2 regions of the Mesorhizobium sp. M0778 genome follow, and region 2 is predicted to be linked to the other one. Evidence: riboswitches for the same ligand, from Rfam matches in the RefSeq annotation. Region 2 holds a riboswitch; the other holds the start of a gene.
What was found. A riboswitch is a leader RNA that binds a small molecule or an ion and turns the genes downstream of it on or off. The one in region 2 is predicted to bind thiamine pyrophosphate.
Positions count from the first base shown of each region.

Region 1: it holds a riboswitch for thiamine pyrophosphate, as region 2 does, so the genes downstream of both, thiB (thiamine ABC transporter substrate binding subunit) here and thiC (phosphomethylpyrimidine synthase ThiC) in region 2, are expected to answer to the same signal.

Region 1 covers NZ_JAMYPA010000001.1:435,545-444,223, reverse strand. The annotation lists gene NKI22_RS02260 (ABC-F family ATP-binding cassette domain-containing protein) at 1-511, opposite strand, end outside; gene NKI22_RS02255 (thiamine diphosphokinase) at 513-1,157, opposite strand; TPP riboswitch at 1,285-1,399, shown strand; gene thiB (thiamine ABC transporter substrate binding subunit) at 1,443-2,456, shown strand; gene thiP (thiamine/thiamine pyrophosphate ABC transporter permease) at 2,690-4,309, shown strand; gene thiQ (thiamine ABC transporter ATP-binding protein) at 4,306-5,097, shown strand; gene NKI22_RS02235 (M48 family metalloprotease) at 5,415-6,821, shown strand; gene NKI22_RS02230 (RNA polymerase factor sigma-32) at 7,076-7,933, opposite strand; partial or broken gene NKI22_RS02225 (amino acid ABC transporter substrate-binding protein) at 8,262-8,679, shown strand, end outside.
Region 2 covers NZ_JAMYPA010000029.1:62,073-67,600, reverse strand. The annotation lists partial or broken gene thiC (phosphomethylpyrimidine synthase ThiC) at 1-1,538, opposite strand, end outside; TPP riboswitch at 1,642-1,758, opposite strand; gene NKI22_RS28280 (porin) at 2,292-3,449, opposite strand; gene hemN (oxygen-independent coproporphyrinogen III oxidase) at 4,500-5,528, shown strand, end outside.

The DNA.
Region 1 (8,679 bases), on a different contig from region 2:
CGACCAGTGCCGAGGAGGTGCGGGCAAGCTCCTCCTCCAGCCATTCGATAACCGAAAGATCAAGGTGATTGGTCGGCTCATCGAGGAGGAGAATGTCGGGCTCCGGCGCCATGACGCGGGCGAGTGCCGCGCGCCTCGCCTCGCCGCCGGAGAGGTCGTTCGGCCGTTCCTCGCCGGTCAGGCCGAGATGCTCCATCAGATAGGTGGCGCGATAGGGATCGTCGGCGGGCCCGAGGCCTGCCTCGACATAGGCGCGGACAGTCGCAAAGCCGTCCATGTCGGGCATTTGCGGCAAGTAGCGCACAGTCGCCGAGGGCTGGCGGAAGACTTCGCCGTCCTGCGGTTCGATCAGCCCGGCAGCGATCTTGAGGAGCGTCGACTTGCCAGAGCCGTTGCGGCCGACCAGGGCGATCTTGTCGCCAGCCGAAGCCGTCAGGGCGGCACCGTCGAGCAGCGGCGCGCCGCCAAAGGTCAGCTTTATCCCGTCGAGATTGAGAAGCGGCGGCGCCATGTCAGCTTTCAGGTAGGGGAAAAGGATGCGCGAGCAGCAGTGCGCGGCCGCTGGCCAGCGCGATTTCCAGCCGGCCCTTGACCTCGTTGGAAATGGTCAGCGACGAGCCGAAGGCAACCTCGACATGGGCGAGCGGCCATTTGGCGCCGGTGACTGTCAGGCCGGCGAGATCCGAAAAGCCGAGCACCGAAAACAGCGTACCGTCGACATAATCGAAGCCAGTCTTTCCAGGCAGCAAAGGAATGCCTTCCTGTGCGCCGCTGGTCAAAAGCACTTCCGTCCCGCCTTCCGCCAGCCGGACGCTCAGCGCCAGATGCAGGAAGATGTGGTCGGTGCGTTTGCCGCCGAAGGCGCCTGCCAGCACAAGTCTGGTCGCACCGCGTTCGAGCGCGGCGGCGATAGCGAGTTCACCGTCGGTCTTGTCCTTTTCGGCGGGAAACACCTGCCGTGGCACGGCGGCCAGATCCTCCGGCAAATCGGCAGGTATGGAATCGAAATCGCCGACCCAGAGTTCCGGCATCAGGCCCAGCATAAGGGCATGGCCGATACCGGCATCGGCAGCGATGACGCGGGAGCCTTCGACCTGGCGGTCGAGCAGCGGCGTGCGGATGAGATCGCCGCCAAGCAGGATGGTGAATGTGCTCATATCTCGTGGCCCTTACCAGCCCTGCCCCGGAAACGGAAGATGAAACGGCAGACGAAACGGAAGGCTGGGCTTTGGATGCCCGGCAAACTTCCGCTTGCGCAGCACTTCGGCCGGGCCTATGTGTCGAAACGCTCTAACGGGGTGCCGGACGCGATCTTCGCGGACCGGCTGAGAGGCAAGACTGCCAACCCGCTGAACCTGATCCGGTTTGTACCGGCGGAGGGATTAGACGTTTCGGACAGCCCGACGCCTCAATTCCTTTCAACGCGAACGAAGGAGGCGCCGATGCGCAGTTTTTTCCACGCTCTTGTCTCGATTATCCTGCTTGCAGCATCCGCGCTCGCCCTGCCAGGGCAGGCATCGGCACAGGATAAGCTGACCGTCTATACCTATGAAAGCTTCACCGCCGATTGGGGTCCGGGACCGGCGGTGAAGAAGGCCTTCGAGGCCGAGTGCAGCTGTGTCGTCGAATTCGTCTCGGTCGCCGACGGCGTGGCACTGCTCAACCGTGTGAAGCTGGAAGGGGCCGCGACCAAGGCCGATATCGTGCTTGGCCTCGATACCAATTTGACCGCCGATGCCAAGGCAACCGGCCTGTTTTCGCCGCATGGCGCCGTGTCGGACGTCAGTGTGCCGGGCGGCTGGAGCGACGATATCTTCGTGCCGTTCGACTATGGCTATTTCGCCGTTGTCTACGATACCGAAAAACTGAAGAGCCCGCCGAAGAGCCTCAGGGAATTGGTCGAGGGCGATGCCGGCGACAAGATCGTCATCCAGGATCCGCGCACCTCGACGCCGGGCCTTGGCCTGCTGTTGTGGGTCAAGTCGGTCTATGGCGACAAGGCTCCGGAAGCCTGGGCCAAACTCAAGGCAAAGGTGCTGACGGTGACGCCGGGCTGGAGCGAGGCCTACGGCCTGTTCACCAAGGGTGAGGCGCCGATGGTGCTGTCCTATACCACTTCGCCAGCCTACCACATGGTTGCCGAAAACACCTCGCGCTACCAGGCGGCGTCCTTCGAGGAAGGCGAATATCTGCAGATCGAAGTCGCTGGGATCACCACCAAGGGCGCGAAGAACCCGCTGGCGGAAAAGTTCATCGCCTTCATGACCGGGCCGAAATTCCAGGATCTCATTCCCGAAACCAACTGGATGTTCCCGGCCGGCAAGACCGACAAGCCGCTCAATCCGGCGTTCGACAAGCTCGTCAAACCGACCAAAACCTTGCTGTTCAGCTCGGAAGAGGTCGCCGCAAATCGCAAGGCCTGGGTCGACGAGTGGCTGGCGGTGATGAGCAAGTAGCTCGGATTGAAAGATGATCGCCCTACGGCGCCCCCCTCTGTCCTGCCGGACATCTCCCCCACAAGGAGGGAGATTGGCCGTCATGCCGGCTTTCGCCAATCTCCGACATTGCCGGAATGAGCGGAGCGCTGAACCTGCCAACCTCCCCCCATGTGGGGGAGATGTCCGGCAGGACAGAGGGGGGCGCGAAGGAACGCAATCCTCGCTAAGAATCTCGAATCTGGTGGTCTAGCGTGCAACGCGCGCCATCATCGGATACCCGCGTCGCTGCCGGTATCGTCGCGCTCGCCGCCATCGCGCTGCTGATCGGCGGGGCATTCGCCGGGCTCGTCGTCGAAGCCATGCGCGACCTGTCGGGCGCCGCCTCCGCCTTTGATTCCTATCTCCTCCGTGTTGCCCGCTTCACGCTCTGGCAGGCTCTGTTGTCGACCCTGCTCTCCGTCGCACCGGCGCTGTTCGTCGCGCGCGCGCTGTCGCGGCATCCACAGTTTTTCGGGCGAGGCTTTGTCCTGCAGCTTTTCGCCGTGCCGCTGGCGCTGCCGGCCATTGTTGCCGCACTCGGTGTCTTGGCACTCTATGGCCGCGCCGGGTATTTCGCCGGCTTGCTCGGTGCGATTGGCGGCCAGAACTGGCCCGGCATCTATGGCCTATCGGGTATTCTCGTCGCCCACGTCTTTTTCAACCTGCCGCTGGCAACGCGACTGTTCCTGGAAGCGTTGCAGACGGTGCCGGCTAACCAATGGCGGCTGGCGAGCCAGCTTGGCATGGGTGCTGCGCCGGCCTTCCGGCTGATCGAATGGCCGGCGTTGCGTGCGGCCCTGCCGGGCGTTGCCGGGCTCGTTTTCATGCTGTGCATCACCTCCTTCACCATCGTGCTTACGCTCGGCGGCGGGCCGCGCGCGACGACGCTGGAGGTTGCCATATACCAGGCCCTGCGTTTCGACTTCGACCCGGCGCGGGCGGTGACGCTGACCTTGTTGCAGATTGCCCTGACCTTCGTCGTCGTGCTGGCACTAACGCGGCTTGGCGCCAATATGACCGGCGACGCCAATCTGCCGGTAGCCCCGCGCCGGTATTTTTCAGCCGGTGCGGCCGAGACCGTGCTGAACGCACTGGTGATCGGGCTGGCACTGCTGTTTGTCGCCGGACCGATGGCGGCTACGCTGTCGGCCGGGCTTGGCGCCGATCTCGGCCGCCTGGCCGGCGAGAGCGCGGTGCGGCAAGCGACGGCGACCAGTGCCGTGCTCTCCCTCCTATCGGCGCTGCTCTCCTTGGCGTTGTCGCTGTCGCTGGTTATGGCGCGCCGGGCGCTGGCGCTCACCCGGCGGACCGGCAGGCGGACGCTGCTCGAACACCTGGCCGACACCGGTGCGGGGTTCGTCCTGGTGGTGCCGCCCATCGTCATCGGTGCCGGCTGGTTCCTGCTCCTGCGCAGCGTCAGCGATGTCTTTGCGATCGCCCCTGTCATGGTGGTTGTGGTCAATGCGGTGATGGCGATGCCGTTCGCCATCCGCGCCATCCGCCCCGCCTATGACGCGGCGAGCGAACGCCACGAACGGCTCTGTGCACAGCTTGGCATCTCGGGCTGGAACCGGTTGCGTCTGGTCGACTGGCCGTCGCTGCGGCGGCCGCTCGCCACCGGCTTCGCCTTCGCCATGGCGCTGTCGCTCGGTGATCTCGGCGTCATTGCGCTGTTCGGCAGCGATTCCGTGCAGACATTGCCCTATCTGTTGCTGGCGCGCATGGGCAGCTACCGCACCGAGGATGCGGCCGGCCTGGCGCTGCTGCTCGGCCTTGTCTGCCTGGCGCTTGTGCTGACCGCGGACTGGCTGGGAAGGAGGGAGAAATCATGATGCCGATCAGCCCGGAACGGTCGATTTCGGTCGAAAAAGGCGCGGCCGTGCGGCTCGATAATGTCTCGTTCAGCTATGGTGAAACGCCGCTTATATTCGATGTCGATTTCCCGGCGTCGGAAATCACCGCCATCATGGGGCCGAGCGGTTCGGGAAAGTCGACGCTGCTCAATCTGGTGGCCGGTTTCGAAGCGCCGCGGTCAGGCCGCGTGCTCATCGGCGGCGCCGACGTCAGCACTGCGCCGCCATCAGCGCGGCCGGTATCGATGGTGTTCCAGGAAAACAACCTGTTTGCCCATCTGTCCCTCGAGCAGAATGTCGGGCTCGGCCGCTCGCCTTCGCTCATGCTGAGCGAGGCTGACCGCGCCGCAATCGCCGCAGCGCTGAAGCGCGTCGGCCTTGCCGGCAAGGAAAGCCGGCTGCCGCGCGAACTCTCCGGCGGTGAGCGGCAGCGCGTCGCGCTCGCTCGGGTCCTGGTGCGCGACCGGCCGGTGTTGTTGCTCGACGAGCCGTTCGCTTCGCTCGGACCGGCACTGCGCGACGACATGCTCGACCTGGTCGCCGACGTCCATTCGGAGCAGCGCATGACGGTGCTATTCGTCACGCACCAGCCGGACGATGCGCGCCGTATCGGGCAAAACATGGTTTTCCTGGATGGTGGCACGGTTGCCGCGACGGGCACTGCGGCCGATTTTTTCGTCGGGGCTGGACCGGAGGCATTCCGACGCTATATCGGCTCGGGTCCGTTTGCGGCTGGATCACGAGATGTTGCCCGGAAGCGGACATAATTTATGGTCAAACCGGCGGAAGGCGAAGCGGCGCTTGCTTGCCATGGTCGAGGTAGTGTGGCTAGGTCCGCCAGGAGCTGGTCCGGCTTAGACCGTGATTTGCCCTTGCTGCCTCGTATCTGTCGGACGCACGAAGGACGCCGTAGCACTTGATTTTGCGCGTGATGCTTTCCGGAAATCGCGCCCGATTTTCGCGGTCACGTGCCAGGACTTGAAAGGAAGCCGATCTGCCGACCGGCATCGACAATCGGAGGGTGAAACCGCTGGCGCGCTTTCTGGCGCTGGCCGGTCTTGCCGTGGCGCTGGCAAGCTGCCAGATGTTCACGCCTCCCGACGTGCAGGAATCAGGCTTTCAGCCCTCAGACAAGCCGATCACGGTCGACAATGTCGCCGCCAACGGCAAGCTCGCCCAACTGGCGAAGGCGCAGCACCCGCGCATCCTCGCCACCTATGGCGGAGAATATTCCGACCCCAAGCTCGAGCGCATGGTGGCCAAGATCGTCGGCAGACTGACCGTAGTGTCGGCCAACCCGACCCAGACCTACCGCATCACCATCCTCAACTCGCCCAACGTCAATGCCTTCGCGCTGCCGGGCGGCTATCTCTACATCACCCGGGGCCTGCTGGCCTTGGCCAACGATTCAGCCGAGCTTGCCGCCGTCATTGCGCATGAGATGGGCCACGTTACGGCCAATCACGGCCTGCAGCGCCAGCAGCTGGAAGCCGAAGAGGGGTTGGCGACCAAGGTCGTTTCGGATGTGCTCGGCGACAACCCGACGGCCAAGGCGGCGCTGATCCGCGGCAAGCTGAGGCTGGCCCAGTTCTCGCGCAATCAGGAGCTGGAGGCCGACGCCATCGGCATCAAATCGATCGGCGAAGCCGGTTTCGATCCCTACGCCGCCGGCCGCTTCCTGCAGTCGATGTCGGCCTATACCGATTTCCGCTCGATCAGCGGCGCCACCGACGCCAGCCTCGACTTCCTGGCGACGCACCCCAACACGCCGCAGCGTATCGACCTCGCGCAACGCCACGCCCGCCAGTTCGGCGCGCCCGGTGTCGGGTCGCGCGACCGCGATTCATTCCTTTCCGGCGTAGACGGGCTGCTTTACGGCGACACACCGGAGGAAGGCTATGTGCGCGGCGAAACTTTCCTGCATCCTGGCCTCGGCGTGTCGTTCTCGGTGCCCAATGGCTTCATCATCGACAATTCGGCAGCGGCGGTGACGGCGACAGGCCCGGGCGACATCGCGATCCGCTTCGACGGCGTTTCGATCGACAACGGCCGCTCGCTGACCGACTACATCCGCAGCGGCTGGGTTGCCGGCCTCGACGCCAGCAGCGTGCGCCAGGAGACGATCAACGGCAACGAAGCGGCAACCGCGCATGCTGGCGCCGATGGCTGGCAATTCGATATTGCGGTGATCCGCGCCGGCGGTCAGGTCTACCGCTTGCTGACCGCGGCGCCTTCGGCCAGCACCTCGCTGAGCACGGTGGCGCGCTCGGTCAGCGGCTCGTTCCGCATCCTGAGTGCTGCCGAGAAGGCGGCGTTGAAGCCGCTGCGTATCCGCATCGTCACGGTGCAGCCCGGCCAGACAATGGGCTCCCTGGCCGCACAGATGGTCGGCGTCGACCGCAAGCTGGATTTGTTCAGGGTGCTCAACGCGCTGTCGCCGGGCGCTGCCGTTTCGGCCGGCGACAAGGTCAAGATCGTCACCGACAAGTAATCGCGACGCTGCTTGTGTAAGGGCCAGAGCCTGAATACCGTGGCAAGCTGCGCGCCATGCAACGAGGCGGTTTTGTACACTTTCTTCAATTTCATGATGAAAACGCTGGTCGCTAAAGCGGAGCGCAGCAGGTTTCCAAGGTTCTTTGTGGTGGTCTGCTGCCTGCTTTCGATTTCACTGGCGGTAGGCCTGACATATGTCAAACAGCATCAACCGGGCAGCGGGCAAGAAATAATCAGCCAGGACGTGGCACGTTAGGCTGCGAGAAATTCCGGGTTCTGCTTCACCAGAGCTGCCTTGAGCTTTTCCATGGCGCGCGCCTCGATCTGCCGGACACGTTCCTTGGAGATGCCGAGCGTCTCGCCGAGCGCTTCGAGCGTCGCGCCCTCGTCGCTCAGCCGGCGCTCCTCGATAATCCTGAGTTCTCGCGCATTGAGCGCGCCGAGCGCCGTCTTCAGCCAGACAGAGCGGCGTTCGACATCGATCGTGTCGCCGACGACCTCGTCGGGCAGCGGGTCATCCGAAACCAGGAACTCCATCCGCTCGGTTGCGCCCGCATCGTCGGCAAGCGGCGTGTTGAGCGAGCTGTCGGGTGCCGAAAGGCGGGAATCCATCATCGCCACATCGGCCTCGGAAACGCCGAGAGCCGCCGACACTTCGCGGTAAAGCGTGGCATTCGACGTCTGCTCGGCGCCGTTTGCCAGGCGGGCGCGCAGGCGCCGCAGGTTGAAGAACAGCGCCTTTTGCGCGGAGCTGGTGCCGCCGCGCACGATCGACCAGTTGCGCAGGATATAATCCTGCATCGAGGCGCGGATCCACCATGTCGCATAGGTCGAGAACCGCACGTCGCGCTCGGGCTCGAAACGGGCCGCGGCCTCCAGCAGCCCGACATGGCCTTCCTGGATCAGGTCGCCCAGGGGAAGGCCGTAGTGGCGGAACCGCGACGCCATGGAAATAACCAGCCGCATATGGGCGACGGTGATGCGGTGCAGCGCGTGCTGGTCATTGTTCTCCTTCCAGCGCAGCGCCAAGAGATGCTCTTCGTCGCGCTCCAGGTAAGGGGCTTTCATCGCCGCGCGAACCATGGTCCGTCCTGCACTGTCTTGCATCATGCCGCGCTCCTGCTTCAGGCGTTGCGGTGCGATCGCTGAATCGTGAGTTGGCGCCGATGGTTGAAATGGCGGCGCCGCGCCCTACAACAGCCAAGAACGTGCGATGCGGGGGAATGTTCCCCCGGACTGTCATGCCGATTGCGCTGTTCCAGGCGATTCGCCATCGGCCTTGACTCAGCCGGGTGCCGCCGGGAGGTGTTGGTTGAGAATGGGATTTCAAGGGCGCGAGATTTTTGAAATTTAGTTTCTTATTTTGGCATCGCGCATCTGTCATTTTCCGGCACTCGCAACGACGCCGGACATCGGCCAAGGACGGGATCACAGAAAAATGAAATGGCTCAAATCGCTCATTATCGCCGGAACGCTGCAGGTTCTGGCAATCGCCGCCGGTCATGCCGGCGCCAATCTCGACCAGATCAAGCAGTCCGGCGTCTTCAAGGTCGGCACGGAGGAACCTATGCGCCCTTCACCTATCATGATGCTTCCGGCGCGCTGGTCGGCTTCGACGTCGAGATCGCCCGGGCCATCGCCGAGCGCCTCGGCGTCAAAGCCCAGTTCCTCGAAGGCAAATGGGACGGGCTGATCGCCGGTCTCGACGCCAACCGCTACGATGCCGTCATCAACGAGGTCGGCATCACCGAGGCGCGCAAGGCCAAATATGATTTCTCCGATCCTTACATCGCCTCCAAGGCGGTGCTGATCGTGCGCGGCGACAACACCGACATCAAGGGTTTCGCCGATCTCAA
Region 2 (5,528 bases):
AGCGCGTTGTCGCGGATCTTCGCCGCGGGGTGACCCTTCGCCAGGTCGGCGGCATGCGCCGCGATCTTGTAGGTGATCACGCCGGTCTTGACGTCGTTGCGATCGGGAAGCCCGAGATGTTCCTTCGGCGTGACGTAGCAGAGCATGGCGGTGCCGAACCAGCCGATCATGGCAGCACCGATGCCGGAGGTGATGTGATCGTAGCCCGGCGCGATGTCGGTGGTGAGCGGTCCAAGCGTATAGAACGGCGCGTCGCCGCAGACCGCGAGCTGCTTGTCCATGTTCTGCTTGATCTTGTGCATCGGCACGTGGCCGGGCCCCTCGATCATCACCTGGCAATCTTTCGCCCAGGCGATCTTGGTCAGCTCGCCGAGCGTTTCCAGCTCGGCGAATTGCGCGGCGTCGTTAGCATCGGCAATCGAGCCGGGACGAAGGCCGTCACCGAGCGAGAAGGACACATCATAGGCACGGCAGATGTCGCAGATTTCGGCGAAATGCTCGTAAAGGAAGCTTTCCCGGTGATGGTGCAGGCACCATTTGGCCATGATCGAGCCGCCGCGCGAGACGATGCCAGTGACCCGGTCGACGGTCAGCGGGATGTAGTGCAGCCGCACACCGGCATGGATGGTGAAATAGTCGACGCCTTGCTCGGCCTGTTCGATCAGCGTGTCGCGGTACAGCTCCCAGGTCAGATCCTCGGCAATGCCGCCAACCTTCTCGAGCGCCTGATAGAGCGGCACCGTGCCGATCGGCACCGGCGCGTTGCGGACGATCCAGTCGCGCATGTTGTGGATGTTGCGGCCGGTCGACAGGTCCATCACCGTATCGGCGCCCCAGCGGATCGCCCAGACCATCTTTTCGACCTCTTCGGCCATCGAGGAGGTGACAGCGGAGTTGCCGATATTGGCATTGATCTTGACCAGGAAATTGCGGCCGATGATCATCGGCTCGCTCTCTGGGTGGTTAATGTTGGCGGGAATGATTGCGCGTCCGCGCGCCACCTCATCACGCACGAAATCCGGCGTGACGAAATCGGGAAGTGTCGCGCCGAAAGCCTCGCCGTCGCGCTCAAGCTTGCCGTGCAGGATCTCGCGACCAAGGTTCTCGCGGATGGCGGCGAACTCCATTTCGGGTGTGATGATGCCGGCGCGCGCATAGGCAAGCTGCGTCACCGCCTTGCCTGCTTTGGCTCTGAGCGGTCGGTGGCGAATGGGAAATTCCGGCGTCAGCCGTTCGCCCGTCGCGAAGCCGTTGTCCTCCGGCCGGACATGGCGGCCGTCATAGGCCTCGACATCGCCGCGCGCCGTAATCCATTCGTGGCGAAGCCGTGCGAGGCCTTTTTCGATGCTGGTTTCGACAGTCGGGTCTGTATAGGGGCCAGACGGATCGTAGACGGTGACGGGCGGCTCGCCGGCCGTCGGATGGACGGAGATTTCGCGCATCGGCACCCTGATCTGCGGGTGGATGGCACCGGGCTTGTGGATTTTGCGTGAGGCGGGCAGTGGGCCCGTCGAGACGGCGGGGGTGAGGGCATTCATCTTGAGGCTCCTTTGCTCATGCATTGGAGACCCAGTTCTGTGCCGGAAGGACGAAAAGACGCTTTGGTCGACCTGCTCGAACAGGACCTCGGGCGTGAACTCCCGCAAAGCGCTTGCACCGTCCCTACGCCAGTATGAACTGGATCAGGTTCAACGGGTCACTGTGCCGCGAAAGCCAGCAGTATCTCAGCCCCTTGCCGGGACTCCCCTGGTGAATGCGTGAGGTTGGACGGGACGGCTCCGGTTTGTCAAGCGCGTTCTGGCCGCAGCTGATCGTCGGGCGATCGTCTCGGCCAGGCGCAAGATCGGATGGAGCGTTGCCTGAGAATCGTCTGTTCCTCGATCAGCCTCGCTTATGCTCTGGAGCTTGTTCTCTCGCGCTCGAATTTCCGCGGGGATGGCTGAACGGAGGCGATCCATTTGCGATTTTCAAGTGCATCGGGCCACACCCCACAATCGATCAACAAGTTGAACACCTCCTCACCCGACTGGGCCTTCGAGTTCGCAAAACCCGGCCGGGTACTGCTGGATGGCAGGGTCCGTCACGCGGGCGGAAGGGATGTGGAAATGAAAGAGCTGCGGATCAAAACACATAATCGAGCGATGAATATCGCCTGCGCGATCATCCGGACCAGATCTGATATGAAACATCGTCCGGCCCCGAGATCGAGGCTCCAATCTCGTATAGCTTCATGCGACGTTGGAGTGTTGCGAGATTGGTCCGCTCAACCGGAACTCAACCCTTTAATCGCGTTAGAATGAGCGTTCGAAACGCAGGATTCCGGCGACACCGCTCTTCTTGTTGGCATTGGTCCAGTTCACGTTGGAAGCGTCCACCTTGCCGACGGCGAAGTTGCCGTAGCGGCTATAGTCGAGTTCCGCCGTAACTGTGAAATCTGGAAGAGACGCATAGGCGACGTTTGCAGCGACACCATGGTTCTTGAGCTGATCACCGGAGAGCTGAAGGTTGAACGAAGTTGTCTCGTTGAGCTTGTAAGTGGCGCCAGCCCAGAAAGCCCAGTTCCCACCCCAACTCTTATAGAAGCCGCGACCATGAGCGTCGATGGCGTTCGTGGAGTCGTCGTTGAGCTTGCCGTTGGAACCGTAGCCGAGCATTCCGAACAGCAACAGTTCGTTGGTGACATTGATGTCGACACGGACCTTGGCGGCCACCGATTCGTAGTTGCTATCATAAGCGGCAACGCCGGTGATCGCGCCCCAGCCATGTGTGTATTTCAAGCTGCCGACTACGTGCGGAGAGTAGCTGTCGATTGTGCCGACCACGCCCGAGCCTTCTTCGAGCGAAACCACGGCCGAAAAGCCGTTCCCGGCGTCGAAGTAGTACTGAACCACATTGGTATCGAAAGCGCCGTACGGAACCGGCGTCTGGTTGAGTACGTCAACCGCGCCGCCAATAAACATGTCGAAGGCCGACCAGTCCTTACCAACTCGGAGGCCACCAAGCTGAATCCAGGCGAAAGTCAAGGTGCTGTCTCCGTTGAAGGCATAGGACCGAGAACTGTCCGAAACCGAAGTGTGGCGGTTACCGAAGTTCATGCGGGTTTCGGTGTAGGTCTTCAACGTGCCGAGTTCGGTCTCCTGGCCGGTCCAAGTTTTCAATGTGAAGCGCGTGTTGTTTTGCCATGTGTCCTGATGCTCACCAGTCCTCACATCGGAGGTTCTTGCGTGGTCAAACAATCCGACATGGCGCAAGCCGATGTCGTAACGGACATAGCCGCCGATGCGCAGGCAGGTCTCAGTGCCTGAAATGTAGACGTAGCCCGAGCCGTAAACGTCGCAGATTTTAACGTACTCAGTCGGGTCAGGCTCGGCAACGGCGGTCACGGCGCGAGCGTCGGAAACGGCAATCAGTGCCGCAGTTGAGCCGAGGAGGAGGCTCCTAATGTTCATTGTTGATCTCCGTTCAAAGAGTAAAAGGGATGGACGTCAGTGAATGAATTTTTGCTAAGGAACCAGTCGATAACGATGCGCATTGAGTGAATTTTTGAGCAGTTTTGATGCTCTCGTCATGCCAGATGTTCATGAGAAATTGAGAATACTATTGGGTATTATTGTTACAGATATGCAATTGTTATTACAAATATAATTATTGCCGAAACGACGCCATTCAACATTTCTGTACAAACCATCACCGGTCATCTCCGCTAGTTGTGGGCGGGCCGTCACAAAGGCTTCTATTGCAAATGACGTGCCATCCTGACGACGCAGCTGCGGCTTGAAGCTCAAGTCTGCCGGCGGACCTTGCTTGGCTCTTCCTTCCTTTCTGCCTTGCGGATCAATCCAAGCACGAACGGCAAACGTTTTCGGCTACGGTTCGTCTGTTCGCTTCGCGACAGTTTCGTTCAATGGCGACAGCTTTGTTTGCTGTGAGCCCCGACGTTGAGACATCATGCGGCGGGCGCCGCTCGGTACGACGCCGTCATTTTGGCGAGCGCGATGGTCGGTAATCACGCGCTGAACGCGCAGCCTTGCCTTCACCACGGAGTCAGTAGGCGCGCCAGCCTTGGCATTGCGGCGGACCTGACGGTCGCGTCGAGCAGGCTCTCGTCCTGATAGACGGCGCGCCACAGCTAATGCTTCTTGCCAGCAATTCACAAAACGAGCTCATCGAGATGCCAGAGATCACCACGGGGCTGCGCTAGCTGGCGAGCAAAGTCTGGTCCCAACGCGGTGTTATCTCGTTGGATGCGGCAGCCGCTCAGCAGGATCTACGCGACCAGGCGCTGGCTGAAGGGAAGGGATGGTGGAACCAAACGGTACGCGTGAGGGTCGCGGCGGGAACAGCCATGGCCAGTCGCTGACCGTCCAGCCAAGATTGAACGGCCGCTATTGCTGCGAAATACAAGTTTCGGAGCCCAAAGCGGAACGGACTGACATAGCGCAAAGACACAGGCGAGCGCAGCGGTAAGGTTGGTGGTTATCAGCATGGGACGGTAACTGTTGCAGACCACGAAATATCGAGAGGCCCGGCTGCCTTGGTACACTATCTATCCGACTGTGTCGGAGTTCTCTGGGGCGGTCGGCGCCGAGGCTTATGAGGAATGGCTCAAGAACCTGCCGGCTGACGGTCCGGTGTCACTCTATCTGCACGTTCCGTTCTGCCGATCAGCGTGCTGGTATTGCGGCTTTCCCACCACCATCACCCGCCATGATGCGCCGATCCTCAACTATCTGGCGACCCTGCGTGAAGAGATCCGTCTGGTTGCGGAGCGAGTGCCGCAGACGTTGCCCGTGAGCGACATACATTTCGGCGGCGGAACTCCGTCTCTCATAGGACCACCCGAGTTCCTCGCTCTGATAGAGTTCCTGCGACGCCGCTTCGCTCTGTCGAAAACAGCTACGGTCGCCATCGAGATCGATCCACGCACGTTCACGGTCGAGATGGCCGAGGCCTTAGGAGCGGCCGGCGTGAACCGCGCGAGCCTCGGCGTGCAGAGCTTCGATCCAATCGTTCAAAAAGCGATCAACCGGATCCAGAGCGAGGCCCAGACGTCGGCTGCCGTGGAAATGCTGCGTCGGCACGGCGTGAGCCGCATCAACTTCGATCTCATCTTTGGTCTCCCGCATCAAACGGTGCAATCCTGCGTCGAGACAGCGAGGGCGGTGGTCGCCATGCGCCCCGACCGGCTTGCGGTGTTCGGGTACTCGCACATTCCATCCCAGATAAAGAATCAGCGCCTCATCGAGGAGGAATTTCTGCCGGACAGCGCTGCCCGCGCTGAACAGCATGCGGCTGTGGCCGTGACGCTGATTGCCGCCGGCTACCGAGAGATCGGGCTCGACCATTTCGCCTTGCCGGACGACGAGCTCGCGCTGGCACAGAAAACCGGTCGCCTGCGGCGTAACTCGTTGGGCTACTCGGCCGACACCTGCAGAACCCTGATCGGTTTCGGAGCGTCGGCTATCGGCCGCATCGGCCAAGGGTACGTTCAAAACGAAGTTACACGGGATTCCTACATCCAGCATATC